Regions from separate parts of the Pseudescherichia sp. genome, predicted to be linked through region 1. Evidence: predicted binding sites of a transcription regulator. Region 1 holds the regulator's gene; each other region holds the start of a gene.

The links. Region 1 encodes PurR, which represses purine synthesis genes. Its sites were predicted from a motif close to CANGCAAACGTTTGCNTG; they were not measured.
Region 2: the regulator PurR is predicted to act here: its motif matches at 2,460-2,477, upstream of tusA (sulfurtransferase TusA).
Region 3: the regulator PurR is predicted to act here: its motif matches at 5,914-5,931, upstream of carA (glutamine-hydrolyzing carbamoyl-phosphate synthase small subunit).

What each region holds. Positions count from the first base shown of each region.
Region 1 is NZ_DAMBWA010000005.1:259,856-270,663, forward strand. It holds gene RTX96_RS09810 (helix-turn-helix domain-containing protein) at 1-471, shown strand, start outside; gene mdtK (MdtK family multidrug efflux MATE transporter) at 522-1,895, opposite strand; gene RTX96_RS09820 (riboflavin synthase subunit alpha) at 2,124-2,774, shown strand; gene cfa (cyclopropane fatty acyl phospholipid synthase) at 2,819-3,967, opposite strand; gene punC (purine nucleoside transporter PunC) at 4,236-5,393, opposite strand; gene punR (DNA-binding transcriptional activator PunR) at 5,530-6,441, shown strand; gene purR (HTH-type transcriptional repressor PurR) at 6,475-7,500, opposite strand; gene RTX96_RS09845 (YnhF family membrane protein) at 7,798-7,887, shown strand; gene RTX96_RS09850 (MFS transporter) at 8,071-9,237, shown strand; gene RTX96_RS09855 (NlpC/P60 family protein) at 9,277-10,122, opposite strand; gene grxD (monothiol glutaredoxin 4) at 10,458-10,805, shown strand.
Region 2 is NZ_DAMBWA010000003.1:298,525-309,332, forward strand. It holds gene RTX96_RS06210 (MFS transporter) at 1-1,036, shown strand, start outside; gene RTX96_RS06215 (DcrB family lipoprotein) at 1,074-1,631, opposite strand; gene RTX96_RS06220 (7-cyano-7-deazaguanine/7-aminomethyl-7-deazaguanine transporter) at 1,704-2,369, opposite strand; gene tusA (sulfurtransferase TusA) at 2,537-2,785, shown strand; gene RTX96_RS06230 (beta-galactosidase) at 2,864-4,918, opposite strand; gene RTX96_RS06235 (oligosaccharide MFS transporter) at 4,930-6,162, opposite strand; partial or broken gene RTX96_RS06240 (LacI family DNA-binding transcriptional regulator) at 6,476-7,477, shown strand; gene RTX96_RS06245 (TRAP transporter substrate-binding protein) at 7,626-8,609, shown strand; gene RTX96_RS06250 (TRAP transporter small permease) at 8,633-9,142, shown strand; gene RTX96_RS06255 (TRAP transporter large permease) at 9,153-10,439, shown strand; gene zntA (Zn(II)/Cd(II)/Pb(II) translocating P-type ATPase ZntA) at 10,564-10,808, opposite strand, start outside.
Region 3 is NZ_DAMBWA010000009.1:30,258-41,065, reverse strand. It holds gene kefC (glutathione-regulated potassium-efflux system protein KefC) at 1-283, opposite strand, end outside; gene kefF (glutathione-regulated potassium-efflux system oxidoreductase KefF) at 276-806, opposite strand; gene RTX96_RS13320 (YgdI/YgdR family lipoprotein) at 894-1,115, opposite strand; gene carB (carbamoyl-phosphate synthase large subunit) at 1,303-4,527, opposite strand; gene carA (glutamine-hydrolyzing carbamoyl-phosphate synthase small subunit) at 4,546-5,694, opposite strand; gene dapB (4-hydroxy-tetrahydrodipicolinate reductase) at 6,149-6,970, opposite strand; gene RTX96_RS13300 (alanyl-tRNA editing protein) at 7,129-7,758, opposite strand; gene RTX96_RS13295 (LysR substrate-binding domain-containing protein) at 7,851-8,759, shown strand; gene ispH (4-hydroxy-3-methylbut-2-enyl diphosphate reductase) at 8,763-9,713, opposite strand; gene fkpB (FKBP-type peptidyl-prolyl cis-trans isomerase) at 9,715-10,164, opposite strand; gene lspA (signal peptidase II) at 10,236-10,736, opposite strand; gene ileS (isoleucine--tRNA ligase) at 10,736-10,808, opposite strand, start outside.

The DNA of each region.
Region 1 (10,808 bases):
AGGGGCGCAGGCGTCTCGTTAGAAGATGTCGCGAAGCGTGCAGGCGTCGGTATTGGTACGCTCTATCGACGTTTCCCGACGCGTGAAGCACTGCTGGCGGCGGCATATAGCGATCGGTTTCTGGCTTTATCAGAGGCCAGCCGGGTAAGAGCCCTTTCGCTTGCTCCGCTGGATGCGTTGCGTTTGTATCTCGAAGAGCTCGTCCAGTATACCAATGTCTACCGTGGCATTGCGGCGTCGCTCGGCACTGTTCTTCAGATCGGAACGCCAGGATGCGTTGCAACTCGCGAGGAGGGGACACGACTTTTGCAGAATGGACAGGCGACAGGAGCAGTTCGGACTGATATCAGTTTTGATGACCTGGTGTGTATCGCAACGGCAATTTCACTCTCTACTGAGCAAGAGCGCGCCCCGCAAGCGCATATTGCGCATCTGGTCGGTGTATTTCTGCATGGCATTGTCTTGCGCTAGCGGCGTTTAACCGCAGATAAAAAAGCCGCCCGTAGGCGGCTAGTCGTGGATTATCGCGCGGCGCGCTGGAGGATCACGCTTGAGGGCTGACGCTGCAGGAAGCGCATCCGCAGCATCATCAGGATCGCTGCCGAGGTCAGGCCGATAATAAAGCCCATCCAGAAACCTGCCGGGCCCATGCGATCGACGACCAGATCGGTCAGCGCCAGCACATAGCCGCTCGGCAGCCCCAGCACCCAGTAGGCGGTGAAGGTGATGAAAAAGATCGAGCGGGTATCTTTATAGCCGCGCAGGATGCCGCTGCCCACCACCTGAATGGAGTCAGAGATCTGATAGATCGCTGCCAGCAGCATCAGCTGCGCCGCGAGGTGCACCACCTCGGGGTTATCGTTATACAGCAGGGCGATATGCTCCCGCAGCGATACGGTAAAGATGGCGGTAAGCACTGCCATGCAGACGCCCACGCCTAAACCGGTGCGCGCAGCAGTCTGCGCGTCCAGCGTCGATCCCTGACCCAGGCGAAAACCCACGCGAATGGTCACCGCCGCCGCCAGCGACATCGGCAGGACAAACATCAGCGAACTAAAGTTAAGGGCAATCTGGTGGCCCGCTACATCAACGATACCCAGCGGGGAAACCAGCAGCGCGACCACGGCAAAGAGCGTCACCTCAAAGAAGAGCGCCAGCGCGATCGGCAGGCCAAGCTGCACCAGACGTTTAAGGACGCTGAAGTCGGGCCTGGCAACGTGCTGATCCTGGCGGATGTCGCGCATGGAGCGGGCATGCTTTACGTAGGAGAGCATACAGATAAACATCACCCAGTAGACCGCCGCCGTGGCCACGCCGCAGCCAACGCCGCCCAATTCCGGCATGCCGAAGTGACCGTAGATAAAGATGTAGTTAACGGGAATGTTCACCAGCAGGCCAATAAAGCCAAACACCATGCCGGGCTTGGTCTTTGCCAGACCTTCGCACTGATTACGTGCTACCTGGAAGAAGAGGTAACCCGGTGCGCCGCACAGCAGGGCGCGAAGATAGCGTACGGCTTTGTCCGCCAGCTCCGGATCAATATTATGCATAGCATGAATAATATGCCCGGCATTCCAGAGGACAATCATAATTAACACCGAGACGAAGCCCGCCAGCCAGAACCCCTGACGCACCTGTTGGGCAATGCGATCGCGACGGCCCGAACCGTTAAGCTGGGCGATAACCGGCGTCAGGGCCAGCAGCAGGCCGTGGCCAAAGAGAATGGCCGGAAGCCAGATAGAGGTGCCGATCGCCACCGCCGCCATGTCGGTGGCGCTGTAGCCCCCCGCCATGACCGTATCAACAAATCCCATCGCGGTTTGCGCTATCTGCGCAAGGATCACTGGGATAGCCAACGCCAGCAGCTGGCGTGCTTCGATATAATACTTCTGCACGGAAACACCTGTATATTGTTGTTATTGGTAAGCATGAAAAAGCCGCCTTAACTGGCAGCAAGAAGAGATTGCAGGATAAATAGCCAGACCATTGTAACGGGGAACGGCGAATATGCCAGAGAAAAAACAGCCTGGGCGGGTGCAGCGCTGGCAACCTCTTTTTCCACCTGTTATTGTGCAATTATCAAAACGGCTTGCGCCGAATTAATGGTTACAGGAGTTGTAGGCATGTTTACTGGTATTGTACAGGGCACGGCAAAAATCGTGTCCATTGATGAAAAACCCAACTTCCGCACCCACGTCGTCCAGCTGCCTGAGTCGATGCTGCCGGGGCTGGAGACCGGCGCGTCTGTGGCGCATAACGGCTGCTGTCTGACCGTCACCAGCATCAATGGCCCGCTGGTCAGCTTTGACCTGATGAAAGAGACGCTGCGTATTACCAACCTGGGCGAACTGAGCGTAGGCGGCGAGGTGAACGTTGAACGTGCGGCGAAGTTTAGCGATGAGATCGGCGGCCATCTGATGTCGGGGCATATTATTACGACCGCAGAGGTGGTGAAAATTCTGACCTCAGAAAATAACCGCCAAATCTGGTTTAAAGTTCAGGACGCCAACCTGATGAAATATATTCTTTATAAAGGCTATGTTGGCGTGGATGGTATTAGCCTGACGGTGGGTGAGGTGACGCCGACGCGTTTCTGTGTGCATCTGATCCCTGAAACGCTGGAGCGCACTACGCTGGGCAATAAGAAGCTGGGGCATAAGGTGAATATCGAGATCGACCCGCAGACCCAGGCCATTGTGGATACGGTTGAGCGCGTGCTGGCGAGCCGTGAAGCGGCGATGATTGCCGCCTCGGTCAGCGGCAGCGAAGAGTAATTAAATAAAAAACCCCGGCCTGCCGGGGTTTTTATTAGCATCGGTCAGCGCGCCACGCGCAGGCCGTTTTCGACACCGCGGCTGAACACGACCTGCCAAAGCTGGATATCCCGGGCACGAAAGGCACCTGCGCAGGCGTTCAGATAGTAGCTGAACATGCGCTTAAAGCGTTCAGAGTAGTTATCGGCAATGTCCGGCCATGCGGCCAGAAAACGCTCGTGCCAGGCCATCAGCGTAGTATCGTAATCAGCGCCAAAGTTATGCCAGTCCTCCATGATAAAATGGGGCTCGCTGGCATTCGCAATCTGGCGCACTGACGGCAGGCATCCGTTGGGGAAGATATACTTATCTATCCACGGGTCTACGTGATGGTCGGTTTTTTTCGAACCAATGGTGTGGAGCAGGAACAGTCCGTCGGGCCGGAGGTTGCGATCGACCACCTCAAAGTAGGTGGCATAGTTTTTCGGCCCCACGTGCTCAAACATGCCAACGGAGACGACACGGTCAAACTGATCCTTAAGATCGCGATAGTCCTGGAGCAGAATAGTTACATCCAGCCCTTCGCAGCGCGCCTGGGCCATCTTTTGCTGCTCTGCTGAAATGGTCACCCCGGTCACGCTGACGCCGTAGTTTTTGGCCATAAAGTACGCCAGACCACCCCAGCCGCAGCCAATATCCAGCACACGCATGCCGGGCTGCAGCTGCAATTTTTCGCAGATTAGCCGCAGTTTTGCCTGCTGCGCCTCCTCCAGCGTCTGCGCCTCTTTCCAGTAAGCGCAAGAGTACTGCATATAGGGATCAAGCATGCGGCTGAAGAGATCGTTGCCGAGATCGTAATGCTCTTTACCGACTATCCAGGCGCGTTTCTGGCTTTGCAGGTTGAGTACCCGCGCCGCCGCAATCCTTAGCGTATCTTTAACGTGGCGCGGCATCTGGTTTTCCAGCCCGGCGCGAAGCACCTTGCTAAAAAATATATCCAGCCGTTCGCACTCCCACCAGCCGTCCATATAGCTTTCGCCCAGCCCGAGTGAGCCCTCTTTTAGGACGCGCTTAAAAAAACGGGGGTTTTTTACCCGGATATCCGATGGGGCAGTGCCGTTGATAGCGATGCCCGCGCGGCTTAACAGTTCGTTTGCGATACGGAACCAGTTATCGCTCTGTATGTTGACTTCTTCTATACACGATGAACTCATAGCTTCTCCATCACCCTATGTGATCAGAACCTTCAAACAGCGTAGACGCTTTTAATGGTTTGTGAGAAATCCCACGGAACGGGCCGTGAGCTTGATATCCGACGTAGAACAGAGGAAGGGAGATAGCCCTTGCCGAAAATGCCGTCCGTGGGAGAACAGGCGCGATCCTGCGCCTGTGAAAACATACTTATTTTTGTTAATAAAAATTATCGAAATGAGTATAGGCCGCAAAAACGGGTCGTTCAACCTATTATGGTTAGTTAACTAATTATTTTGCTGCTTGTTTTTGTCCCCAATAGCCCAGTCCGGCCAGCAAAACAGTCAGCAGCATAACGCTGGTTGTGGTAAGCAGAGGCGTAGCGATGAGCGTTGAGACCAGCAGACTGGCTAAAAAGCAGAGACCCAGCTGGAGGGTATTTTGTAGCGCCGCTGCACGTCCCGCCCCCTGAGGAAACGGGCTCAGCGCCTGGGCCACCACAATCGGATAGATTGCACCGTTAGCCATCGCCATCACGCAGAACGGAACCAGCAGCAGCGTCAATGAGACCTGTGGCAGGAAGGCCACCAGCCAGACGGCAACCACGCTCAGCGCATAGCCAGCCAGCAGCCAGGGCAGCAGACGCGGCCCCTGCCAGCGCTGAAGGGCTGCCCGACAGCCATAGCCTCCCACCAGAAAAGCGATGGTTTGCGGGACATAGCTCAGGCCAATCGCCGCGGGGCCATAGCCCAGAGCACTGAGAATAAACGGCGAACCGGTAAGCCAGGCGAAAAAGCTGGCTGAGCAGGCGGCGTAGATGGTGACGTTTCCGCAGTAAAAGCGAGAGCGTAACAGCAGCCCGAAGGTAACGGGTGTCGTTTGCGGATGATACTTTTTTACCGGTTTTTTAAGGCGAAGTGCGGGCAGCATCAGCAGCAGCGTGATAACAAACAGCACCATAAAGATGTTCTGCCAGTGGGAGTGGGCGAGGATCCAGCTTCCCAGCAGCGGCGCGAGGGCGGGGGAGAGCCCAACCAGCGGCATAATAGTGGCAAAAATACGGTTAACCCGCTGAGCCGGATAGTAGTCCGTTACCAGCGTCTGCCAGGTGACCGCGGCGGCACATACCCCCACGGCCTGAACAAAACGCAGTATCAGCAGCATGGTGCCGTCGCGCACCCATAGCATGCCGATGCAGCCAAAAGCAAACAGTCCCAGCCCGCAGAGGAGGACCAGCCTGCGGCCAAAGCGATCGGAGAGCGGGCCCCATATCAGCTGGGCAAGGGCAAAGCCGGCCAGAAACAGGCTAAGGCTGGCACTTACTGCCGATGCAGGGGTATTAAGATCCTGCTGAATAGCCGTAAACGCCGGCAGGTACATATCCGTTGCCAGAAAGCCCAGCACGCTCAATCCCGCTAGCCAGACTAAAAATCCTTTACCAGGTAACATCATCTTTCCTTCTTATTCTCTTTCACGATAGAGGTTAAACAGTGCAGATCACAAAGCGGCAAAGTGTAGGCAGTGCATTACCGGTTGTGAAACGGTAATATTTGCGCAGTGCATTCAAATTTTTTGCAGGCAGAATATGTGGTCAGATTACTCCCTTGACGTCGTAGATACCGTGGCTCGTACCGGAAGCTTTAGCGCCGCTGCTCAGGAGCTGCACCGGGTTCCCTCCGCCATCAGCTACACGGTACGACAGCTTGAAGCGTGGCTGGCCGTGCCGCTGTTTGAACGACGGCACCGGGACGTGGTGTTAACCCCGGCAGGAAGCTGGTTTTTGCAGGAGGGGCGTTCTGTCATCAAAAAAATGCAGGTCACCCGACAGCAGTGCCAGCAGATAGCTAACGGCTGGCGTGGCCAGCTTGCTATCGCCGTGGATAATATCGTCCGGCCCGAGCGCACCCGGCAGATGATTGTCGACTTCTATCGTCATTTTTCAGACGTTGAGCTGCTGGTGCAAAAAGAGGTGTTTAACGGCGTCTGGGATGCGCTGGCCGATGGGCGCGTGGAGCTGGCTATCGGTGCGACCCAGGCCATACCGGTGGGTGGGCGCTTTGCTTTTCGCGATATGGGCATGCTCAACTGGCGCTGCGTCGTGGCCGCTCATCACCCGCTGGCGGGTATGGATGGCCCGCTGAGCGACGATCTCCTGCGCGGCTGGCCGTCACTGGTATGGGAGGATACCTCCCGGCTACTGCCCAAACGCATCACATGGCTGCTGGACAACCAGCGGCGAATGGTGGTGCCGGACTGGACCTCCTCCGCCGAGTGCCTGAGCGCCGGGCTATGCATCGGCATGGTGCCAGGCCATTTTGCCAGGCCGTGGCTCGATCGCGGTGAGTGGGTGGAGCTGCAGCTGGAGGAGCCGTTTCCGGATGCGGCCTGCTGCCTGACCTGGCAGCAAAATGATAACTCGCCCGCGCTGGGCTGGCTGCTGGACTATTTAGGGGATAGCGAAACGCTTAATCGGGAGTGGCTGCGGGAGCCAGTGTAAACGGCTCCCGAGGCGTTGATCGGCGGCGGATGCTTAACGACGATAGTCGCGGAAGGGGCCGTCGGCCACCGAGCGGCGCTCGATCAGCCGGGGATGAACCTCAATCGACTGCGACTCTTCACGCTTGTTGACGATGCGGTCCATCAGCATATTGAATGCGGTTTCACCCAGCGAATCTTTAGGCTGGTGGATGGTCGTCAGTGCAGGGGTGAAGAAGCGAGCGTTACGCACGTTATCATACCCAATCAGCGATACATCCTGCGGCACGCGCAGGCCCATCTCGTCGACGGCGCAGAGCGCGCCCATCGCCATCACATCGCCGCCGCAGAACACGGCAGTAGGGCGATGCGGCTGGGAGAGGATCTGCTGCATCGCGCGGTAGCCGGACTCAGGTTCAAAGTCGCCCTGCACAATCCAGTTTTCCGGTACGTTAATCAGCGCCTCTTCCATCGCTTTCATAAAGCCGGCCAGGCGGCCTGCGCCGGTATTACGCTCGAGCGGGCCGGGGATCACACCGATTTCGCGGTGGCCGCGTTCGACCAGGTAGCGGCCAGCCATATAGCCACCCTCAAAGGCATTATCGATGACCGAGTCGGTGAAGTCGGCTTTTGCCTCACCCCAGTCCATCACCACCATAGGGATATGGCGATACTCCTCCAGCATGCTAAGCAGCGGGGCAGGGTATTCAGAGCACATTACCAGCAGGCCATCGACGCGCTTCTGCGCCATCATCGACAGATAGGCACGCTGCTTCTCGAGGTTGTTCCAGGCGTTACCCAAAATCAGGGTGTAGCCTTTCTGGAAACAGTTCTTCTCTACTGCCTCGATAATCTCAGCAAAATAGGGCGCTTCGCTGCTGGTCGCCAGCAGGCCAATCGATTTGGTATGGTTAACCTTCAGGCTGCGAGCCACGGCGCTGGGTGAATAGTGCAGCTCTTTAATGGCTGCCCACACTGCGTTACGCGTCTCTTCTGCAACAAAACGCGTTTTGTTAATTACATGTGATACGGTTGTGGTGGAAACGTTTGCTCGTTTCGCTACGTCTTTTATAGTTGCCATTCAATGTCACTCCAAACCACGACGTAAGCTCCTGAAAATAGTGTAGGTAAACGTTTGCCTCTACTCAGCCTGCACGCAACTTTTGGGGATGCGATTCGCCGGGAAAACGACACGGAACGTCAGGAGGGGTCTATGGCCGGTACGCGAATAAATTTAGCGTGGAATTTTGTCTTATCTTGATGAAAAGGGGAAGCGTTAAAACGCATATCACCCCAAATCAAAGAAGATTTTTGCCCATAAATGTGTAAAAATGCGCAAGCTCACTTTTTGTGGGGTAATTAGAATGGAGAGAAATTGATGAGTGCAGATCTGAAGTTTTCCCTGATGACGACCGTTGTTGTGCTGGGCCTGATTGTTGCTGGTGCGCTGACCGCTGCGTTAAATTGATTTAGCATGAGGGAGAGCCCTCTCCCTCTGTTTCGGCATCCCCTCTGGCGCCGCGTTAATTGTTATCAAAATGGCAATAAACTTTTGTTAGTTTGATAACTTCTGTTTTTTTGTGATAAATGTCATGCTTTTGACTTCTGTGACAGTGTCGCCTGATCGACACGGCAATTCTGGAGTCAAAATATGAAAATTAACTTTCCCCTGCTGGCCCTGGCGATTGGGGCATTTGGCATCGGGACCACCGAGTTCTCCCCGATGGGCCTGCTGCCAACTATCGCCCGCGGAGTAGATGTCTCTATTCCGGCAGCGGGAATGCTCATCAGCGCCTACGCCATTGGCGTCATGGTGGGTGCGCCGCTGATGACGCTGCTGCTCTCCCATCGTGCTCGCCGTAGCGCGCTGATCTTCCTGATGGCAATCTTTACCCTGGGCAACGTGCTGTCCGCACTCTCTCCCGACTACACCACCCTGATGCTTTCGCGCATCATCACCAGCCTTAACCACGGTGCCTTCTTTGGCCTGGGGTCGGTCGTGGCAGCCAGCGTCGTGCCGAAAGAGAAGCAGGCCAGCGCGGTGGCCACCATGTTTATGGGGCTGACCATCGCGAATATCGGCGGCGTACCGGCGGCAACGTGGCTGGGTGAAACCATCGGCTGGCGCATGTCGTTTCTCGCCACCGCGGGCCTTGGCGTGATCTCGATGCTGAGCCTCTTCTTCTCCCTGCCAAAAGGCAGCGCCGGAGAGCGTCCGGAGGTGCGTAAAGAGCTGGCCGTGCTGGTGCGTCCGCAGGTGCTGTCAGCTTTACTGACCACCGTGCTGGGCGCAGGGGCAATGTTTACGCTCTATACCTACATCGCCCCGGTATTGCATGAGATTACCCATGCTACGCCGCTGTTTGTTACCGCGATGCTGGTCCTGATTGGGGTGGGCTTCTCCATCGGCAACTACCTGGGCGGCAAGCTGGCGGATCGCTCTGTAACCGGCACCCTAAAAGGCTTTTTCCTGCTGCTGATCGTTATCATGCTGGCAATCCCGCTGCTGGCGCGTAACGAGCTGGGTGCGGCGGTGAGCATGGTCATCTGGGGTGCGGCGACCTTTGCCGTGGTGCCACCGCTGCAGATGCGTGTGATGCGCGTGGCTCATGAGGCGCCAGGCCTGTCATCATCCGTCAACATCGGTGCTTTCAATCTCGGTAATGCGCTGGGCGCTGCCGCGGGGGGCGCGGTGATCTCGGGAGGACTGGGGTATAGCGTAGTACCGGTGACCGGCGCGCTGATTGCGGTGCTGGCACTGCTGCTGGTGCTGGTGTCAGGGCGCGGCCAGGCCGAACGTGAGTACGCGGTAGAGTAAGGGAACGTTGTGTCCTGCCACGGAGGGCAGGACGCTGAATTAACGAAGGGTTTTCGAGGTCATTACCCGGCGTGCCCCCACATAGTGGCGCTGCCAGTAGTCTTCGTTCAGGGAGGTGATCTGAATATCCTGACCGCTGCGCGGAGACTGAATGAATTTACCGTTACCGACGTAGACGCCAACGTGATCGGCCGTGCCCCGGCCTTGGGTACGGAAGAAGACCAGATCGCCACTCTGTAACTCACGGGTATTTACCGGAGACGCATCGCGAAGGTGGTACATCTCATTGGCCGTACGGGGAATGCGGAACTTGACCAGATCCTTATAGGCGTAATAGACCAGACCGCTGCAGTCAAAACCGGTACGCGGGGAGGAGCCTCCCCAGCGATAGGGCTTGCCGATCTGATCCATCAGTTTATTCATTGCCGTTTTCTGCGCTTTTTGCACACGCGCTTTATGTAGATCCGCCAGCGTCTCCGGCTTATCGTTTTTTGCCTTCACACAGCGCGTCTTATGCCCTTTGCGCACGGTGCATTTTTCTGCACCCGCGAGGGAGGCAATCTTATCTGGGCTGTTTTTGGTGCGGCGAGAGGCGACTTTGCTGGTTTTCGCGCTGCTTGATGCGCGTTTGGTGCTGGAAGAGACGGTCTTGACGGTGCTTGCTTTTGTACCGGTTTTTTTAGTTGTATTTTTTGCAGTGCCACTGCTTTTCTTTGAGGTCTTTTGGTTAGTGCTTTTACTCTTTCGCTCTGATGTTTTTGCCAAATGCGTTTTTTGCACGGCAGAGGGCCGCGCCTGTTCGGACGCCCAGGCCAGCGGCGTGAACGTCATTGAGGCAAAAACTAAAGCACAGAGCGTGATCGAGATTTTATTTATCCGCGCCACTGAGCAATCCCCTGAGTCAGTCAAGTAACGAATACGACATGCGTGTGATTTACAAAACTCGTCGATTCTAAAGCATAAAATGCCAAAAAGTTAATAAACTTTTTGCATCACAGCTCTGTTTCGTTAGCAAGCGCAAAAAAAAGCATCACTTAACCCTGTTTTGTGCTCACGAGATGACCAGTTGTGAAGGGCCGGACGCTTAGCAGCACAATTTTTACGGCAACTTTACCCTTCAGACGATAAACTAACGGTTGGTGAACAAAATGTTATTTTACCTGCTGGTGTGAAAAGCTAGAATGTCACATCACGCCGTAAGACGTTAAGGAAGTAAGACAATGAGCACAACCGTAGAGAAAATTCAGCTGCAGATCGCTGAAAACCCGATCCTTCTGTATATGAAAGGCTCCCCTAAGCTGCCAAGCTGCGGCTTCTCCGCCCAGGCCGTGCAGGCACTCTCCGCGTGCGGCGAGCGTTTTGCCTATGTTGATATCCTGCAGAACCCGGACATCCGCGCTGAGCTGCCAAAATACGCTAACTGGCCGACCTTCCCACAGCTGTGGGTTGATGGCGAACTGGTTGGCGGCTGCGATATCATCATCGAGATGTATCAGCGCGGTGAGCTGCAAACGCTGATCAAAGAGACGGCGGCGAAGTACAAAACTGAAGAGCCTGACGCAGAGTAAGCG
Region 2 (10,808 bases), on a different contig from region 1:
TATTAGCCTGCAATATTTCGCCACCCTTCTGAGTCGCCCCCATGCCGGGCGCTACGCCGATGCGTTGGGGCCAAAAAAGATCGTACTCTTTGGCCTGTGCGGCTGCTTTCTCAGCGGCGTCGGCTACCTGTTGGCAAGCGTTAGCAGCGGCTGGCCCTTCATCAGCCTTGTACTGCTCGGCGTTGGAAGGGTGATCCTCGGTATTGGCCAGAGCTTTGCCGGTACCGGCTCGACGCTCTGGGGCGTGGGTACGGTGGGGTCGCTGCACATCGGCAAGGTGATCTCCTGGAACGGCATCGCCTCCTATGGTGCGATGGCGCTTGGCGCGCCGCTGGGGGTGCTCTGCTTCCACTACGTTGGCCTCACCGGGCTGGCCCTCACCGTTATGGCCGTGGCACTGGTGGCGTTTCTCTTTGCTCTGACCCGTCCGGCGGTGAAGGTGAGCAAAGGCAAGCCGCTGCCGTTTCGCGACGTGCTGGGGCGCATCTGGCTCTATGGGATGGCGCTGGCGCTGGGCTCGGCCGGGTTCGGCGTTATCGCCACTTTTATTACCCTTTTCTACGATGCCAAAGGCTGGGACGGCGCGGCCTTTGCTTTGACCCTCTTTAGCTGTGCCTTTATCGGTGCGCGGCTCTTTTTCCCGAACGGCATCAGCCGGTTAGGCGGCCTCAACGTAGCGCTGATCTGCTTTGCGGTTGAGACGCTGGGATTGATACTTACCGGCCTCGCCTCTGCGCCGTGGATGGCGAAAGTGGGTGTGCTGCTGGCGGGGGCGGGATTCTCGCTGGTCTTCCCGGCGCTGGGTGTCGTGGCGGTCAAAGCGGTGCCGCAGCAGAACCAGGGTGCGGCGCTGGCGACCTATACGGTATTCATGGATCTGGCCCTGGGCATAACCGGACCGGCGGCCGGGCTGCTGATGGCGTGGATGGGCGTCTCGTCAATCTACATCGCGGCGGCAGGGCTGGTGGCGGTGGCACTACTTCTGACGCTGAAGTTAAAAAAACGGCCTCCGCTGGAGACCGTTTCAGAATCGTAGGCCCGGCACGCAGCGCGCCGCCGGGCGTTATACACAACTAGTTAATCACGATGGTGTTGATAATATTCTCTGCTGCGCTCTGCGCCTGCTGCTGGTTTTCCGCCGGCAGCGTCACCTGGATAGTCAGCAGCTTACCATCAACCTTACCCAGCACCACGGAGGACCAGGCGGTCTGGCCTTTCGCGGAGATAATGCTGTCCAGCTGCTGCAGCGTGTGGCCCTTAACCTCGATAGATTTATTGGTCACCACCTGCAGTTGCGGATCGCGGCTACGCTGCTGCTCTTCCAGGCGTTTCGCCAGCACCGGCAGCTCTTCATTGGTGTTATCCCCAGCGATCACGATCACCGCTTTCTGGCCGGTGGCGTCAGAGTAGACGTGCATGTTGTTCGCCTGGGTACCCAGCTTGCCGCTCTGATCGCTCATGTCGGCAGGCAGGGAGAAGGTGACCTTACCGTCCAGCAGGGTTACCGGTTGGCCGGTTGCATTGCTTTCCGACGCAGCGCCCTGCGCAGGCGTTTTCGTGTCGTTGTTATCACAGGCCGCCAGCCCCAACACCAGCAGGCCAATCCCGACGTACTTAACCAGATTGCGCATTGACTTCTTCCTTTCGATAAACGGCCAAAACGGCTCATAGGCCCATCTTATCACAAGTTGAGAAGCGTACCTTTAACTGGCCTGCAACGCGGAAATTTCAGATTTATCCGCCAGTCTTTTCAGGCACATATTCAGCAATACGCCATACATCGGCAGGAAGAATAGAATGCTGATAAGCACTTTAAAGCTGTAGTCCACCAGCGCGATTTCGGTCCAGTGCTGGGCCATAAACGCGTCCGGACTACGCCAGAAGGCAATAAAGAAGAAGGCGACGGTATCGCTGGCGTTACCGAATACGGTAGAGACGGTCGGGGCGAGCCACCAGCGTCGATTCTGACGCAGGCGGTTGAAGACGCGCACGTCGAGGATCTGCCCCAGGGTGTAGGCCATAAAGCTGGCAGCGGCGATGCGGGCGACGAACAGGTTAAAGTGTGCCAGCGCGCCAAAGCCCTGCCAACTGCCCATATAAAACAGCGACGAGACGATATAGGAGATAATCAGCGCCGGGATCATGACGGCAAAGATGATCCGCCGGGCGAGCGGTGCGCCAAAAATACGCACGGTCAGGTCGGTGGCGAGAAAAATAAACGGAAAGCTAAACGCGCCCCAGGTGGTATGGAAACCAAACACCGAGATCGGCAGCTGTACCAGGTAGTTGCTGGAGGTGATCACCAGCAGATGAAAAAGCGATAGCCAGAACAGCGCCTTCGTGCGCTGCGATTGCGAGAACTGCGTCATATTGTGACCTTTTTAGGAGTTGGGGTGAGGGAACCCAATTTGAACCGCCGCATCATACTGCTTTCACTACGCTTTGCAATGGTTAAAATGCACGCAATCGTTAACCTGGTTTGCTTTGCGATAATCGCGGCGTAAACTACAGCAGTTTTTGACTGTGTGAGATGAAAATGACCGATCTTTTCTCCAGCCCTGACCATACTCTTGATGCGCAGGGGCTGCGCTGCCCGGAACCCGTAATGATGGTGCGCAAAACCGTACGCACCATGCAGGCCGGGGAAACCCTGTTGATTATCGCCGACGATCCCGCCACTACGCGGGATATTCCCGGCTTTTGTCGCTTTATGGAGCATGAGCTGGTAGCCCAGCAGGTAGAGACGCTGCCCTACCATTACCTGTTACGTAAAGGGCAGTTATAACGCCCGGTGGCGCTACGCTTACCGGGCGTGGATACCACATCGTAGGCCGGGCAAACGCAGTGCCGCCCGGCGTTGAGATTACTCCGCCAGAAAGACCTCGACGCCAAAGGCGGGCAGCGCGTACTGCTGCTCCTGCCGCTCGCCGGTATTTAGCAGCGCCTCAAGCGGCCCGGCTTCCTGGGCCAGATCCAGCGTTACAGGCCGATCGCTAAAGTTCTGCACAAAGATATACCGCTTGCCATCCTGCTCTCGTACTGTTGCTACCGCCCCGTGCGGCAAGCGCAGGGTCGTGCAGGCTGATAACCCGTGTGTGCCCGCGATCGTCTGGTAGAAGTCTGTCAGAAAATCGCTTCCGGTTCTGGCTGCCAAATAGTATGCCTCTCCTTTGCCGTAGCGATTACGGGTGACGGCCGGTCTGCCCTGGTAGAAGTCCTGCTGATAAACGCCCAGCACCTCTGCTCCTTCGGTATGGATCAGATCGCACAGTTCAAGACAGGTATAGTCGCGAGTTGCGTTACCCCACGATGCAGCCGTCATCTTGATCTGGTTTGTTTCACCGTCGTACAGGCTGTCGATCTCTTCTGACCAGATGCCTAAAACGTCCCGCAGCGGACCAGGGAAGCCGGTGGTGTAACAGAGATCGTCCTCGTTAACGATCCCTGTCCAGTAGGTGGCAATAAAGATGCCGCCTGCGGCAACGAATTGGTTCACCCGGTCGGCAAACGCCGCGTTGACCATATAGAGCATAGGGGCAACAATCACGCGATACCGGCTGATGTCGGCGCGCTGAGAGACAATATCTACCTGAATATTTTGCTGCCACAGCGCCTGGTAGTGCTTATGCACGGTCTCTTCGAATTTGATTCCGCTGTTGCGCGGCCCCGCCGCATCGTTCACCGCCCAGCGGTTATCCCAGTCGTAGACAATGGCTACCTCGGCCCGGTAATCGCTCCCTGCCGCATCGGCTAGTTTCTCAAGCGCAGCGCCAACCTGTTTAACATCCTGCCCCACCCGCGTGTTGAGGTGCCCGACATGATCGACCACCGCGCCGTGCAGCTTCTCGCTGGAGCCACGGCTTTTACGCCACTGAAAATATTGCACCGAGCCAGAGCCGTGCGCCACCGCCTGCAGGGCCGAGAGCAGATGCATTCCCGGTTTTTTCAACTTGCTGATCGGCTGCCAGTTGGTTGCGCCAGGCGTCGACTCCATTAGCAGAAACGGTAAGCCGGGCTTCAGGCTACGCATCAGATCAAACGTAAAGGCGGTGTAAGAGGCAAGCGCCTGCTGATCCCGACGCTGATGCCACTCCGGGTAGCTGTCCCAGGAGACAAAATCGATCTCCTGGGCCAGACGCCAGTAATCGTAATCATAAAACGCGCCGTGAAAATTCGTTGTCGCCGGCAGCGCCGGGTTAAAGGATTTTACGGCCTCTATCTCATGGCGACAGAATAGCGCCACCTGTTCAGTGACGAAGCGTCGCCAGTCAAGGTTCAGGGCATGCACCGACTGCTCTCCCAGCGGCCCCGGGGAGTGGATCTGGCTCCAGCTGCTATATTCGTGGCTCCAGAAGGTGCTCCACCAGCGCCGGTTCAGGTTCTCCAGGCTCTGATATTTCTCCTTCAGCCAGCCGCGAAAGCTTTCCTGGCAGATCTCGCAGTGGCACTCCCCGCCATATTCATTGGAGATATGCCAGGCCAGCACCGCCGGGTGATTCGCGTAGCGCCTCGCCAGCTGCGCGTTTATCTTTCCCGTCAGCCGTAGGTAGGCAGGTGAGGAGTAGCAGTGATTATGCCGCTCGCCGTGCAGGTTCCGGGTGCGATCGCTATTGGTTCTTAATACCTCCGGATATTTTTCCGATACCCAGGCAGGCCTTGCGCCACTGGGCGTCGCCAGAAAAACAGAGATACCATTGGCATAAAGCTTATCGAGCACCTCATCCAGCCAGGCGAACTGATAGCGGCCCTCTTCAGGCTCCAGGGTTGACCAGCTAAATATACCCACCGACATCACGTTGCAGCGCGCCTCTTTCATCATCGCAATGTCCTGCTCGATAATGCCTGGCTGATGCAACCACTGATCGGGGTTGTAATCTGCACCGTGTAAAAAGCCTGGTACTGAAAATACGTTGCGCATGACCGCCTCCGTTAAGCTAAAGACTCTCTCTCCTGAGAAAGATTGATGGCCTGGCCTTTCCGGTTATGTAAAGAGAACACGGAGAAGAGCGTGAAGAGGCCGGAAATAAGGCCGAGAATGATATAGGCGTTGGCGAAACCAATGGTGTCGTACAGATAGCCGACGATGGGCGAGTAGACCGTGGTCGCAATGGAGGCGGCGAACAGCACCAGCAGATAGATGGTCGATGACAGCTTATGGTCAAAATTCTGCGCAATAAATTTAAACACGGCGATTAAAATCAGCGGCTTCTCGATGGCGTGCATCATTTTTACCGCGGCAATCCACACCGGGCCGAGAGGTACGGCGGAGCCAAGAATACGTACCGACATAATCGTACCGGCAATCACCAGCGCCCATTTCGCCCCCACGCGGTTTACAAACCACGGCATCAACCCCAGGAATAGCGTCTCAAAACAGACCTGTACCGAGGCGAGGGTGCCGTACCACTTATTCCCCACGTCCACACTGGAGAATTGCAGGGAGAAATACTGGGCGAACTGCTGGTCATAGGTATCGTAGATTTGCGTGACAAACAGCGTGAAGATAATCAGCATCCAGAACTGACGATTTTTTGCCAGTTCAAAGACATGTCCCGCCTTCAGGGAGGAGGTCATTCTCTCCTCTTCAACCGTGACCTCTATTTTGGTCAGCATAAAGCAGACAGCGGCTAATACGATGGCCGCGCTGGCCAGCCAGAAAGAGAGGTTGGGGTTGTCATTGATATTGCGGCCCACAATATAGGCCGCTGCGGCCCAACCCAGAGAGCCCCACATTCTGACCCGGCCATATTCAAAGGCGTAGCGACGAGAAATTTTATCGATATAGGAGTCAATAACGCCGCAGCCGGAGTTAAAGATAATCCCCAGATAGATCCCGCCAAGGATAGCGCCTAGCCAGAAGGTGCTCATCAGCAGCGGGGCATAGACGTAGATGAAGAATGGCCCAATCGGCAGCAAGAGGGCAACGATCAGGAAAATAAGCGATTTCTTCGTGCCGAATTTGTCAGAAATATAGCCAAAGAACGGCTGCATGGTTAGGGCAATAAAGGCGTTGATAGCGTAAAGCCAGCCGGTTTTAGTTGCGCTAATACCTAAGTGTTGCGTGGTCCAGATTACAAAAAAAGCCATCGTTGCCGACCAGGCAAACAGATAGAGAAAGTCGAAAATACTTAAAAGTATGTAGTTCCTTTTGCCGGTAACCATCTCTTTTTTCCTTATCAAGGAACAGAAGTCGGTGCTTCGCCTGCATTGCAGCGAATAGCGTTCTTTGGGTGTAACGAACGGGTGTGAACAGCACGATCGCGAAATGTATGACGTTCACATCCGTAGGTTACATACAATACCTGACAAATCTTTTGCACAACGTTCACCGCTGTGAAATGTAACCGTTATCACACAACGTATTTTTTTCTGACTGTAAACAGTGAACAAGATCGCAAAAAACTACCCTGTGAACGTAAGACATTTTGCTATCATAGAGGGGCGATTTTGAGAGGCAACAGAGTAAGGAGACAGGGTGAACAAGAGCAAAAATGCGACTTTGGAAGATGTTGCCCGCCACGCTGGCGTCTCTTACCAGACTGTCTCCAGAGTTTTAAATAAGTCAGTGAACGTTGCAGAAAAAACGCGTATCCGCGTTGAAAAAGCGATTGAAGAGCTACGCTATGTGCCTAACCGCCTTGCTCAGCAGCTGGTGGGCAAACAGACGCATACCCTTGGGTTGGTTACCACTTCGCTTGCGCTTCATGCCCCTTCGCAAATTGCCGCTTCGGTAAAAAAACATGCCCGCGATGCGGGTTATCACGTGCTTATCTCAATGATCGATGAAAGCGATACCACCGCTATTCAGCACTCAATTAATGATTTTAAGTCCCAGCTGGTCGACAGGATCATTATTAACGTGCCGCTGGAGAGCGCTATCGCAGAAGCGTTAGCGCAGCAGAACGAAGATGTCACCTGTCTATTCCTCGACGTTGCACCTGATAGCAACGTTTTTCACGTTATTTTCGATCCGACAAACGGCACGCGGGAGAGCGTCAAACGGCTTTATGAGCTGGGACATCGGCATATTGTGCTGATGCCTGGTCCACAGCATGCCGTATCGGCTCAGCTGCGTTTAGCCAGCTGGCTGGATAGCCTTAACGTGTACGGTCTGACGCCCAGCTCGGTGATCTATGGCTCATGGGATGCGCCGAGCGGCTTCGCTGGTGTGCAGACGCTGCTTAATGAGAAAAAAAGCTTTACCGCTCTGCTGGCAGGCAACGACCAGATGGCATTAGGCGCGTTGAGCGCGCTACACCAGGCCAATGTTGCCGTACCGGAGCAGGTATCGGTGGTGGGCTACGATGACAGCTATGAAAGTGCGTTCTTCATTCCCTCGCTGACCACGGTGCGTCTGGATCTGGATGCCCAGGGAAAAGAGGCGGTAGCAAAGGTGCTGGCAGCTGCGCCGGGCAGGTTATCGGAGAGCCGCATCCTTTCGGCAGAGTTTGTCGAGCGCCGTTCAACGGCTATTCGGACTACTGTTGTCACATAATTGAACCATCGTTTCACAATGTTGTTACTTTTGTGAGGCGCTTCACCTTGGTTTTTCCAGGCGTGGTGTAGTTTTTAAGCGGTTCGATACAACAACGCTAACACTACCTCTCTACCCTGGAGCTGACCCGATGAAAACGACCCTCAAGCCGTTAGTGGCTTCTCTGTGCCTGTCCACCGCGTCACTACTTTTTGCCCCGGGCGTTCTCGCTCAGGTTATCAAAGCTGCCGATGTTCACCCGCAGGGTTACCCTAACGTGGTGGCCGTAGAGCAGATGGGCGAAAAACTGAAACAGCAAACCGATGGCAAGCTGGAGATTAAAGTCTTCCCCGGCGGCGTGCTCGGGGACGAAAAGCAGATGATTGAGCAGGCGCAGATGGGCGCCATCGATATGATCCGCGTCTCTATGGCACCGGTTGCAGCGATCCTGCCGGACATTGAGGTCTTTACGCTGCCCTACGTCTTCCGCGATGAAGAACATATGCACAAAATCATCGACGGCGATATCGGCAAGCAGATCGGTGACAAGCTCACCGCCAACCCGAAATCCCGGCTGGTATTCCTCGGCTGGATGGACTCCGGTACCCGCAACCTGATCACCAAGGATCCGATCGTCAAACCGGAGGATCTGAAAGGCAAGAAGATCCGCGTTCAGGGTAGCCCGGTAGCGCTGGCGACGCTGAAAGATATGGGTGCTAACTCCGTAGCAATGGGCGTTAGCGAGGTCTATAGCGGGATGCAAACCGGCGTCATCGACGGCGCAGAGAACAATCCGCCGACCTTCGTTGCCCACAACTATATGCCGGTGGCGAAAAACTACACCCTTAGCGGTCACTTTATTACCCCAGAGATGCTGCTCTACTCCAAAGTGAAGTGGGACAAGCTCAGCGCTGACGAGCAGAAGAAGATCCTCACCCTGGCCCGCGAAGCGCAGTTTGAACAGCGCAAATTGTGGAATGCCTATAACCAGCAGGCGCTCGACAAGATGAAGGCGGGCGGCGTCCAGTTCCACGACATCGACAAAACGGTCTTTATCAAAGCGACGGAGCCGGTGCGCGCCCAGTATGGCGATAAGCATCAGGATCTGATGAAAGCCATCGCTGACGTCCAGTAAACCTGACCTGTTGTGGAGGACGTATGTCCAAAATCTACCTGAAGTGGATGGACCGTCTCTACCTGCTCGCTATGGCCGTGGCGGGCCTGTCGCTGCTGGTGATGACCATCGTGATCCCTATTGGCATCTTCTCGCGCTACGTGCTTAACCGCGGCGAGTCCTGGCCAGAGCCGATCGCCATCATCTGCATGGTGACCTTTACCTTTATCGGGGCCGCGGTGAGCTATCGCGCCGGGTCTCATATCGCGGTCAACATGCTCACCGATCGGCTGCCCGACTCGCTCAAAAGCCTGTGCGCCAGAGTGGTGGATCTGCTGATGCTGGGGATCTCGCTGCTGATGTTCTGGTACAGCTACTGGCTGTGCGTTGAGCTGTGGGAGCAGCCCGTGGCCGAGTTTCCTATCCTGACCTCCGGAGAGAGCTATCTGCCGCTGCCGCTGGGGTCGACAATTCTGATCCTGTTCGTGCTGGAGCGCCTGCTGTTTGGATCGCAGGAAAACCGTCCGATCGTGCTGATCGGCAACCACAGTTAAGGGGTGAAAAATGGATGCGTTTGTTTTGTTATTCACCCTCGCCATTCTATTGGCGCTGGGGATGCCGGTAGCCTTCGCCGTTGGGTTAAGTGCCGTAGCGGGTGCGCTGTGGATCGATCTGCCGCTGGAAGCATTAATGATTCAAATCACCAGCGGGGTGAACAAGTTTACCCTGCTGGCGATCCCGTTCTTTATCCTGGCGGGCGCGATCATGGCGGAAGGGGGTATCGCCCGGCGTTTGGTTAACTTCGCCTACATCTTCGTCGGCTTTATTCGCGGCGGCCTGTCGCTGGTAAATATCGTCGCCTCAACCTTTTTCGGCGCGATTTCTGGCTCGTCGGTGGCGGACACGGCCTCTATCGGCAGCGTGATGATCCCGGAGATGGAGAAGAAGGGCTACCCGCGCGAGTACGCGGCGGCGGTAACCGCCAGCGGCTCGGTGCAGGCCATTCTCATCCCCCCCAGCCACAACTCGGTGATCTACTCTCTGGCGGCGGGGGGCACGGTCTCTATCGCCACCCTGTTTATCGCTGGCGTGCTGCCGGGCCTGCTGCTCGGGGTGAGCCTGATGGTGCTCTGTCTGGGGTTTGCCCGCAAGCGTGGTTATCCGAAAGGCGAGCGGGTGCCGTTTAAGCAGGCGCTAAAAATCCTGCTGGATGCCCTGTGGGGGCTGATGACGGTGGTGATTATTCTCGGCGGCATTTTGTCGGGCATCTTTACTGCCACCGAGTCGGCGGCGGTCGCCTGCCTGTGGGCGTTCTTTGTGACCATGTTTATCTACCGCGACTATAAGTGGAGCGAGCTGCCGAAGCTGATGTGCCGCACGGTAAAGACCGTCACCATTGTGATGATCCTGATTGGTTTTGCGGCGGCGTTCGGGGCGGTAATGACCTACATGCAGCTGCCGATGCGCATCACCGAGTTCTTCACCTCGCTGTCGGATAACAAGTACGTCATTCTGATGTACCTCAACATCATGCTGCTGCTGATTGGTACTCTGATGGATATGGCACCGATCATCCTGATCCTGACGCCGGTGCTGCTGCCGGTGACTAACTCATTAGGGATCGATCCGGTGCACTTCGGCATGATCATGATGGTTAACCTCGGGATCGGGCTGATCACGCCGCCGGTAGGTTCGGTGCTGTTCGTTGCCAGCGCGGTGAGCAAGCAGAAGATCGAGACCGTGGTACGCGCCATGCTGCCGTTCTACGCCATGCTGCTGGTGGTGTTGGGGATGGTGACCTATATCCCGGCGATTTCGCTGTGGCTACCCGGAATTTTGGGGATGCAGTAATATTTGAGAGGGTTCGTGTCGTTGTAGGCCCGGCAAGCATAGCGCCGCCGGGCGTTAAATCGGCTCCGCTACGCCGGGTGGCGGCTAACGCCTGATCCGGCCTACGGTTCGTGCCCTATAATTTTTATCTTCTTCTATGTAATAACCGTAATGCGTTCGCCGTCACCAGCACCGTTGCGCCGGTGTCGGCGAGCACCGCCAGCCAGAGTCCGGTGATCCCCAGCAGGGTAGTCACCAAAAACACCGCCTTCAGCCCCAGCGCAATGGCAATATTCTGTCGGATATTGGCGTGCGTTGCCCGTGCCAGGGCTATCATCTCTGCCAGCCCGCTTAGCCTGCTGTGGGTTAACGCCGCGTCGGCAGTCTCCA
Region 3 (10,808 bases), on a different contig from region 1:
GCATCTGCAGCGCGCCGCCGCCAAACACCGAGGCACGCAGCTTCCACAGCCGCTGGGGATCCAGCTCAAGACCGATAACAAACAGCATCAGCACCACGCCGATCTCAGCAAAGTGCAGGATCGACTCGGCGTCGGTGACCAGCCGCAGCCCCCACGGACCAATAATGCAGCCCGCAATCAGATAGCCGAGCACCGAGCCGAGGCCGAGGCGCACCGCAATCGGCACGATCAGCGCCGCCGATCCCAGGTAGATGAGCGCTTGTATTAGGGTATGGCTATCCATGATTGACCTCCTGCCACTCCATCAGCCGCTGCTTGTAGTGACGCGCCTTGGCATTCAGGGTTTCATCATCGTTGACGAACGTGTTGTGCATCGAGAAAGGGGCCAGCCACTTCATGCCGCAGTAGATCGCCGTGGCCTGAAGGGGCTGCGCCAGCGCCTTAAAGCCCGGATGCGAACCAATATCGAAGTGGTGCTCACCGCCGCCGGTGGTCACGGCCCACAGCAGATGCTTGCCATGCAGCGCGGTACCGCCCTCGCCGTAGGCCCAGCCGTGCGTGAGCACTTTATCCATCCATAGCTTGAGTAGCGGCGGGACGCTATACCACTGCAGAGGATGCTGCCAGACTACCAGATCCGCGCGCGATACGGCCTCCTGCTCGGCGGCGATATCAATATTGAAGTCGGGATAGAGTTGGTAAAGCGAACGGACTTCCACGCCGTCCAGCGCCTCTGCCTGCTCAAGCATCCGCTTATTCGCGTGGGAATGCCGCGGATAGGGATGAGCATAAATAATCAGAATCATTCATTAACCTGTCTAAACTACGCTGTTGTAATGGCAGTGAGTTTAGACAGTTAATCGGTGCGCTTACAGAGGAAAGATCCGCTTTGCTTAGTCTTTTTCGATCAGTTGGGATACATCGGATGTTTTGATCTGGCGGCTATAGCCCTGCTGGTCAACATAGCGGGTCATGCCGGTATCTTTATCAATTTCAGGCTTGCCCTGGGTAACGATCATCTCGCCGCTTTTGGTCGACATAATGTAGTCGCTGGAGCAGCCTACCAGCGAAAGTGATACGGCACCCAGAAACAGAACAGCAGCAATCCTCTTCATAACAGACTCCTTATATCGTGGAGAGGAGAGTGTAACGAAGCGATCTATTATTTAATATCGCAAAAATATATTAAAATGCTAACGGCGAAGCGATTGGAAATATATTCATCTGGTCTATTAGTTAGCAGCAATAATAAAAAAAGCCCGGTGGTTTTATTCCGCCGGGCTTTGCACTTTTACCTGCCGATTACTTAGCGATCTGCGCGTGCATCTCCTGCACGGAGGTCACTTTCTCGGTGGCATCCGCATTCAGCGCCATCGCCGTGGCGAAGCCGCCGTTCAGCGTGGTGTCGTAGTGCACCTTGTACTGCAGGGCGCTGCGGCGGATCAGTTTGGAGTCCTCAATCGCCTGACGGCCTGCGGTGGTGTTGATGATGTAGGTGTACTCACCATTCTTGATACGATCCTGAATGTGCGGACGCCCTTCATGCACCTTGTTCACCAGACGCGGGTTGATACCTGCTTCACCCAGCACAATCGCCGTGCCGTGGGTGGCATCCAGCTCAAAGCCGAACTTCAGCAGCTTGGCAGCCAGGTCAACGACGCGCTCTTTGTCGCCTTCACGTACGGAGAGCAGCGCCCGGCCCTGTTTCTTCATGGTGGAGTTACTGCCCAGCTGCGCCTTGGCAAAGGCCTCGGCGAAGGTGCGGCCTACGCCCATCACTTCACCGGTAGAGCGCATCTCTGGCCCTAACAGCGGGTCCACGCCAGGGAATTTGTTGAACGGCAGCACCACCTCTTTCACCGAGTAGTACGGCGGGATAATCTCTTTAGTGACGCCCTGCTCGGCCAGGGTTTTACCGGCCATCACCCGCGCTGCCACCTTCGCCAGCGGCACGCCGGTGGCTTTGGAGACGAACGGTACGGTACGCGCAGCGCGTGGGTTAACCTCAATCAGGTAGACTTCGTTGTCCTTCACCGCGAACTGGACGTTCATCAGGCCGCGTACCTGCAGCTCGAAGGCCAGCTTCTGCACCTGCTGGCGCATCACGTCCTGGATCTCCTGGCTCAGGGTGTAGGCCGGGAGTGAACAGGCCGAGTCACCGGAGTGTACGCCCGCCTGCTCAATGTGCTCCATAATGCCGCCAATCAGCACCATTTCGCCGTCGCAGATAGCGTCAACGTCCACCTCTACCGCGTCGTCAAGGAAGCGGTCCAGCAGCACCGGCGCGTCGTTAGAGACGCTGACCGCCGTCATAAAGTAGCGACGCAGGTCAGTCTCATCATAGACAATCTCCATCGCCCGGCCGCCCAGCACGTAGGAGGGGCGCACCACCAGCGGGTAGCCAATCTCTTTCGCCTTCTCAACCGCCTGCTCGATAGCGGTCACGGTGGCGTTGGCAGGCTGCTTCAGCTTCAGACGGTCTACCGCCTGCTGGAAGCGCTCGCGGTCTTCGGCACGGTCGATAGCGTCCGGGCTGGTACCGATAACCGGTACGCCAGCGGCTTCCAGGGCACGGGCCAGCTTCAGCGGGGTCTGGCCGCCGTACTGAACGATAACGCCCTTCGGCTTCTCGATGCGGACGATCTCCAGCACGTCTTCCAGGGTGACCGGCTCAAAGTAGAGGCGATCCGAGGTGTCGTAGTCGGTGGAGACGGTTTCCGGGTTACAGTTGACCATGATGGTCTCGTAACCATCTTCACGCAGCGCCAGCGAGGCGTGTACGCAGCAGTAGTCAAACTCGATGCCCTGGCCGATACGGTTTGGTCCGCCGCCCAGCACCATGATTTTGTCACGATCCTGAGTCGGGTTCGCCTCACACTCCTCCTCATAGGTGGAGTACATATAGGCGGTGTCGGTGGCGAACTCTGCGGCACAGGTGTCCACCCGCTTGTAGACCGGGTGCAGATTGTACTGCTCACGCAGCTTGCGCACTTCCGCTTCACGTACGCCCGCCAGCTTGGCCAGACGCGCGTCGGCAAAGCCTTTGCGCTTCAGCTGGCGCAGGAAGTCAGCGTCGAGGCCGTTGATGCCCACTTCCGCCACCTTCTCTTCCAGGCGCACCAGCTCTTCAATCTGTACCAGGAACCAGCGGTCAACGTTGGTCAGGTTAAAGACGCCATCAACCGACAGGCCCGCACGGAAGGCGTCCGCGATGTACCAGATACGCTCTGCGCCCGCGTCTTTCAGCTCGCGGCGAATTTTGGTCAGCGCTTCCGGATCGTCCAGGCTCACTTTCGGGTCGAACCCGGTCGCGCCCACTTCCAGGCCGCGCAGCGCTTTCTGCAGCGACTCCTGCTGGGTGCGACCAATCGCCATCACTTCGCCAACGGACTTCATCTGGGTCGTCAGTCGGTCGTTGGCACCAACGAATTTCTCGAAGTTAAAGCGTGGGATTTTCGTAACAACGTAGTCGATAGAGGGCTCAAACGACGCCGGGGTACGGCCGCCGGTGATGTCGTTCATCAGCTCGTCAAGGGTGTAGCCCACCGCCAGCTTGGCTGCGACTTTCGCAATCGGGAAGCCGGTCGCCTTCGACGCCAGCGCCGAGGAGCGGGAGACGCGCGGGTTCATCTCGATAACGATCAGGCGACCGTTTTTCGGGTTGACCGAGAACTGAACGTTAGAGCCGCCGGTTTCGACGCCGATTTCACGCAGTACCGCCATCGAGGCGTTACGCATGATCTGATACTCTTTATCGGTCAGGGTCTGCGCCGGAGCGACGGTGATGGAGTCACCGGTGTGAATGCCCATTGCGTCAAAGTTTTCGATAGAGCAGACGATGATGCAGTTGTCGTTTTTATCGCGCACCACCTCCATCTCATACTCTTTCCAGCCAATCAGCGACTCATCAATCAGCAGCTCGTTGGTTGGGGAGAGATCCAGACCGCGGGCGCAGATCTCTTCGAACTCTTCGCGGTTATAGGCGATGCCGCCGCCGGTGCCGCCCATAGTGAATGAGGGGCGGATAATGCACGGATAGCCGACATCGGCGGCAACCGCCAGCGCCTCTTCCATGTTATGCGCAATGCCGGAACGGGCAGTATCGAGGCCGATCTTCTTCATCGCGACGTCGAAACGGCGACGATCTTCAGCTTTATCAATCGCGTCGGCGGTGGCACCAATCATCGTCACGCCAAACTCTTCCAGTACGCCCTGGCGCTCCAGCTCCAGCGCACAGTTCAGCGCCGTCTGGCCACCCATCGTTGGCAGTACCGCATCCGGGCGCTCTTTTTCGATGATTTTGCGCACCACTTCCCAGTGGATAGGCTCAATGTAGGTGGCGTCCGCCATCTCCGGGTCGGTCATAATGGTTGCCGGATTGGAGTTCACCAGGATGACGCGGTAACCCTCTTCGCGCAGGGCTTTACACGCCTGGGCACCGGAGTAGTCAAATTCGCAGGCCTGGCCGATGACGATCGGGCCAGCGCCAAGGATCAGGATGCTTTTAATGTCTGTACGTTTTGGCATGGTCTTCTCGGCTCCTGATTATTTAGCAGTCTTACGGTATTGCTCGATAAGTTCGATAAAGTGATCGAACAGCGGCGCGGCATCGTGCGGGCCTGGGCTGGCTTCCGGATGTCCCTGGAAGCTGAACGCTGGCTTATCAGTACGATGGATGCCCTGCAGGGTACCGTCGAACAGTGACGTATGCGTTACGCGCAGGTTAGCCGGCATGGTCGCCTCATCCACCGCAAAGCCGTGGTTTTGCGCAGTGATCATCACGGTGTTGTTATCGATATCTTTAACCGGGTGGTTGCCGCCGTGGTGGCCGAACTTCATCTTCACGGTTTTCGCGCCGCTTGCCAGAGCCAGCAGCTGATGGCCGAGGCAGATACCAAACACCGGAATATCGGTCGCCAGGAAGGCCTGAATGGCATCGATGGCGTAGTCGCAGGGAGCCGGGTCGCCGGGGCCGTTGGAGAGGAAAATCCCGTCCGGGTTCATCTTCAGGACTTCATCCGCCGGGGTCTTCGCTGGGACGACCGTCAGGCGGCAGCCTCTGTCCACCAGCATACGCAGGATGTTGCGCTTCGCACCGTAGTCGTAAGCCACCACGTGGAACGGCAGCGCCTCCTCTTTCTTCGCTTCCGGCAGCTCACCGGCCAGCGTCCAGCTCCCCTGGGTCCAGCTGTAGGGCTCAGCAGTGGTCACCTCTTTCGCCAGATCCATCCCGTTCAGGCCTGGGAACGCTTTTGCTTTTTCCAGGGCCAGGGCCGCATCCGGGCTATCGCCTGCGATAATGCAGCCGTTCTGAGCGCCCTTCTCGCGCAGCAGGCGGGTCAGCTTACGGGTATCGATATCGGCAATGGCCACGATGTTATGGCGTTTCAGGTAGGAAGAGAGGTCTTCAGTATTGCGGTAGTTGCTGGCAATCAGCGGCAGGTCACGAATAATCAGGCCTTGAGCATGAACCTGGGACGCTTCTTCATCGGCTTCGTTAGTGCCGACATTACCAATATGGGGATAAGTAAGAGTGACAATTTGGCGGGAATAGGAGGGATCAGTAAGGATTTCTTGATAACCGGTCATTGAAGTATTGAAAACGACTTCCCCAACCGCCGAACCTGTTGCCCCTATGGCCCGACCGTGAAACTGGGTTCCGTCTTCCAGAACCAATAGCGCTGACTTAATCAAAACACCCTCCAGAGAATATTCACTCACTTTATTTGCATATTAATTCATATTGAAGCCACAAATCAATGCAAATCTGCTTACCGGTGTATTTTTGGCAAACGGCGGCATTCTAGAGACAACCCTGGTAAAAGTCTACTATCGCAGCCACTTTTTCTTAGTTTTTTGCAAAGCTGGTGGATAAGCGGCAGTTTAAGATGCAAAAAGGTGAGCTAAATTGCACAGGAAAACGCTTGCGCACCGCTGTGAAATGCTCTTTTTTATACGGAGCGATAAAAGTGAGGCTGGATGAAGGAAACCTAACAATTTTCGTTGCAAAACTGGAGAAAAATGAGAGTTATGACGTATTAACACTAAAATTAGTACGTAACGGATAAAATAAAGGGGCAATAAAATATTGCCCCGTGCAATCAAAGCATTGCGATCACAATAACCACATCACGATGGGTAATAAATATCACAAATTATTGAGATCGAGCACGTCACGCATGTCGAAAAGACCATTCTTACGCGACTTGAGCCATAACGCTGACCGAACGGCACCGTTGGCAAAAGTCATACGGCTGGAGGCCTTATGGGTGATCTCAATACGCTCGCCAACATCGGCAAACATCGCGGTATGCTCACCCACAATGTCGCCTGCGCGAACGGTGGCAAAACCGATGGTGCCCGGCTCACGTTCGCCGGTATAGCCTTCGCGACTGTAGACGGCGCACTCTTTTAAATCCTTGTCCAGCGCATGAGCGATGGCTTCGCCCATTGCCAGCGCGGTTCCTGACGGAGCATCAACCTTATGACGGTGATGCGCCTCAATAATTTCAATGTCGGTATAGTCACCCATCACCTTCGCCGCTTTCTCCAGCAGCTTAAGCATAACGTTGACTCCGACGCTAAAATTAGCGGCAAAAACAATGCCGATGCTCTGCGCCGCGTCGCTGATGGCCTGCTTGCCCGCATCGTCGAAGCCGGTGGTGCCAATGACCATGCCTTTGCCATGCTGACGGCAGAAAGCCAGATGGGTCAAGGTACCTTCCGGGCGGGTAAAGTCGATAAATACATCGAAGTCGTCCTTCACCGCCTCAAGGCTACTCTGCACCGTTACGCCTGATTTCCCCGCGCCCGCCAGCTCTCCGGCATCGCTGCCCAGCAGAGAAGATCCCTCACGCTCCAGCGCCGCGCCCAGCGTTACGCCATCCATGTTTAGCGCCGCCTGGATCAGCTGGCGGCCCATGCGCCCACCAGCGCCCGCAATGGCAACGCGAATTTGTGCTTCGTGCATAGTTGTGCTCTTTTGTTAATGAAATGCTATAAATCGCCTTCAGATTAACCAGCCCGCTAACGGGCCGCCAGCCGAAAACGCCGATAATAAGAATTTAATGATAAACGCCGAAAAGTATCAGCAAAAGACATGATTGCTGCCTGAGCGGCAGCAACGTGCTATGGCAGGAGATAACTGATGGTCAGCTGGCCTTTCTTCTGTTTTATGCTGCCAATCACCAGCTTATCGATATTTTGCAGGTTAGGAACATGCGTACCACCGCACTGATAGGCAGGCAGATCGCCAAAGCGCACCTTACGCCGATCGCTTTCAAACTCAACATGGCGCAGTAGCCCGGCGCTTATCCAGGCCTCAATGCTTGCTAACAGCGTGTCGCTATCCGGCACGACGGCCCCCTCGCCTGCAATAAAGGTCACCTTTCCCTCTCCCGGCCAGTGGTGCGCTTTTACCGGTTGCCAGCCGTGCCGCTCTGCTGCATAGCCAATCAGATGGCCTGCGCTATGCCAGCGCGAGTGCAAGGCTCGGATTTTCGCGTCGACATGAAGCGTCGTTTCACCTGACGCAAGCGGCGCCGGCAGAATGTGTATTACGCTCTCTCCACGCTGGATAACGCTCTCAACGTTAACATTACCGATCCGTCCTGCATCGGCTGGCTGCCCTCCCCCCTGCGGATGAAACAGCGTCTTATCCAGCACAATGGCATAGCGGCCATCAGGCTCTTCGATACAGCTAAGCACCCGGGCAACGCCCTGGGTTGCATCGCTGGTGTAATAAAGACGTTCAGTCATGGTTGTTCTCCTCTGTCTGAGAACAGTATATTTATAATCTTCAGGGCGATAATTCCCTTTTCAATCACTGCACCTTTGCTTACCAGGCACAAATGAACCCACTCCTGCTTCCCGATCTTGCGACCTTTGTTACCATTATTGAACAGGGGAGCTTCTCCGCTGCGGCGCGCGTGAGTGGCACAACGCCCTCTGCCATCAGCCGCTGCGTCTCACGCCTGGAGCAGGAGATGGGCTGTAAGCTGCTGCATCGCACTACGCGCAAGCTGGCGCTGACGGAGACAGGTAGAACCGTTTACGAGCATGCCCAGGAGATGCTGGAGGCGGCCAGACAAGCGTTAGACTCGGGTGGCAGCCTGCAAACCGTGGCCCAGGGTAAGCTCACCGTTAGCGTACCGAAAGCCGTCGGTCGCTTCGTTATTCACCCGCTGATGCCTGAATTCCTTGCCCGCTATCCGCAGATTGACGTCATCCTGCGGCTAGAGGATCGCTATCTCGATTTAATTAACGACGGCGTGGATTTGGTACTACGCATCACCGACTCCCCTTCACCGGGCCTTTACGGCAAAGCGCTGATGCCGATAACCCATGCTATTTGCGCGACGCCTGAGTATTTACGCAGGCAGGGAACCCCTGCACATCCGCAGGATCTGCGGCACCATAGTTGCATCTCTCTTGGCGAAACACCCGCTGATGCACGCTGGAAATTCCGCCTGCGGGACAAGATGGAGACCGTCCAGACGCGCGGACGCTATGCAGCAAACCATACTGGTGTACGCCTGGACGCGGTGAAGCACCATATCGGCATTGGCAGCCTGCCGCTGTTTACCGCCCGCGAAGCGCTGGAGAGGGGAGAGATCGTACAGGTACTGCCGGAGTGGGAATTTATCAGCACCTACTCCGGAGAGCTGTGGCTGCTATGGACGCGGAATAAACATATGCCCGCAAAAATGCGGGCAATGATTAACTATCTTACCGAAAAGATGCCCACAGGCATCCTTTGAGCACTACTCGACTTCACGTACGTCAACGCGCAGCTCTTTCGGCACCTCGAAGACGATATTCTCTTCGCGGCCCTCAAGGGGGATCGCTTCCCCGCCTCCCAGGGTTTGCAGGCGGGCGATGACGTTCTGCACCAGAATATCTGGCGCAGAGGCACCGGCGGTAACGCCGACGCAGGCCGCATTCGCTACCCATGCCTCCTGGATATCGGACGCGTCGTCGATCAGAAACGCCGCTTTCCCCATCCGCTGAGCAAGCTCCGCCAGCCGGTTAGAGTTAGAGGAGTTTTTCGATCCCACCACCAGCACCACATCGGCCTGTTCGGCCAGGGCGCGCACCGCCTCCTGGCGGTTGGTGGTAGCGTAGCAGATATCATCTTTACGCGGCCCAACGATTTTCGGGAAGCGGCTACGCAGGGCGTCAATGACCTCTGAGGTATCATCTACCGACAGGGTGGTCTGGGTCATAAATGACAGCCGGGTTTCGTCTTTAACGTTGAGGGTCAGCACGTCCTCCGGGGACTCCACCAGGTACATGCCCCCTTTCGGGTTACTGTACTGGCCCATCGTGCCCTCCACTTCCGGGTGACCGGCATGACCGATAAGGATCGACTCTTCGCCACGGCGGCTGGCGCGTGCGACTTCCATATGCACCTTGGTCACCAGCGGACAGGTCGCGTCAAACACCGTTAGATCGCGGCTTTTGGCTTCGTTACGCACCGCCTGGGAGACGCCGTGGGCGGAGAAGATCAGGATAGCGCCGTCCGGCACTTCGCTGATCTGCTCGATGAAGATGGCGCCGCGCTCGCGCAGGCTGTCGACGACGTAGCGGTTATGCACCACTTCGTGACGCACGTAAATCGGCGCGCCGTAGATTGCCAGCGCGTTCTCAACAATGCTGATAGCGCGGTCTACCCCGGCGCAGAAGCCGCGCGGGTTGGCCAACAGGATCTGCATCTTATGCCTCCAGCGCCGGATCGACTTCCAGCACTTCAATATCAAAATGAACGGTGCGATCGGCCAGCGGATGGTTGAAGTCAACGGTGATCGAATCGCCGTTAATCTCACGGATCACCCCTGGCATTTCGCTGCCATCCATTGCGGTAAACAGCATGATCGCGCCCGTTTCCGGCTCGCCCGCGTCCATAAACTCACGCCGCGAGAAGTACTGGATCAGATCCGGGCTGCTGATGCCGAAGGCGGCATCCGGCTCCAGCGAAAAGGCACGCTTATCACCCGCTTTCAGCCCCAGTAGATGCTGCTCCAGCCCTTCCGACAGCGAGCCGTCGCCGAGGCGAAACAGCGCCGGTTTGCCGTTGTTGCGGGTAGACTCGGCAACGGAGCCGTCGTCGAGCTTCAGCGTGAAATGCACCAGCACCGCGCTGTTGCTCTGTACAGAGTTAGACATGCAAATATCGCCTTTCAATGTGTTTGCCCGGTGGCGCTGCGCTTACCGGGCCTACAGGTTTTGCGCTGCGGTTATGCCGCTTTTCTCTTCGCAGCTGAAGGCAGGAAGCCCTCCAGCACAATCAACGCTGCCCCGATACAGATGGCCGTATCGGCGAGGTTAAAGGTCGCGAAGTGCCAGTCGCCGACGTAGAAGTCGATCATATCGACCACGAAACCGTGCCACAGGCGGTCAAACAGGTTACCCAGCGCGCCGCCAATAATCAGCGCGTAGGCGATGTTGTTCAGCTTCTGCGACGCCTTAGCGCGGTACATCATTACCGCCAGCACCACGCAGATACCAATGGCGATCCCGGCGAAGAACCAGCGCTGCCAGCCGCCTTTATCGGCAAGGAAGCTAAACGCCGCGCCGTAGTTGCGCGCATAGTGCAGATTAAGCGACGGGAACAGCGATACCGTCTCCCCCAGATTGAAGTTCTGGAGGATCAGGAACTTGCTGCCCAGATCGATAATCAGCACGGCTACCACCAGCCACAGCCAGCGTAGCCCTGTTGAAAAGATCGGTTTACTCATCAGGCAAACTTACGTTTTTCGCCGTCACCGGCGACGTTAACTACACAGCGTCCGCAAATTTCTGCGTGTTCC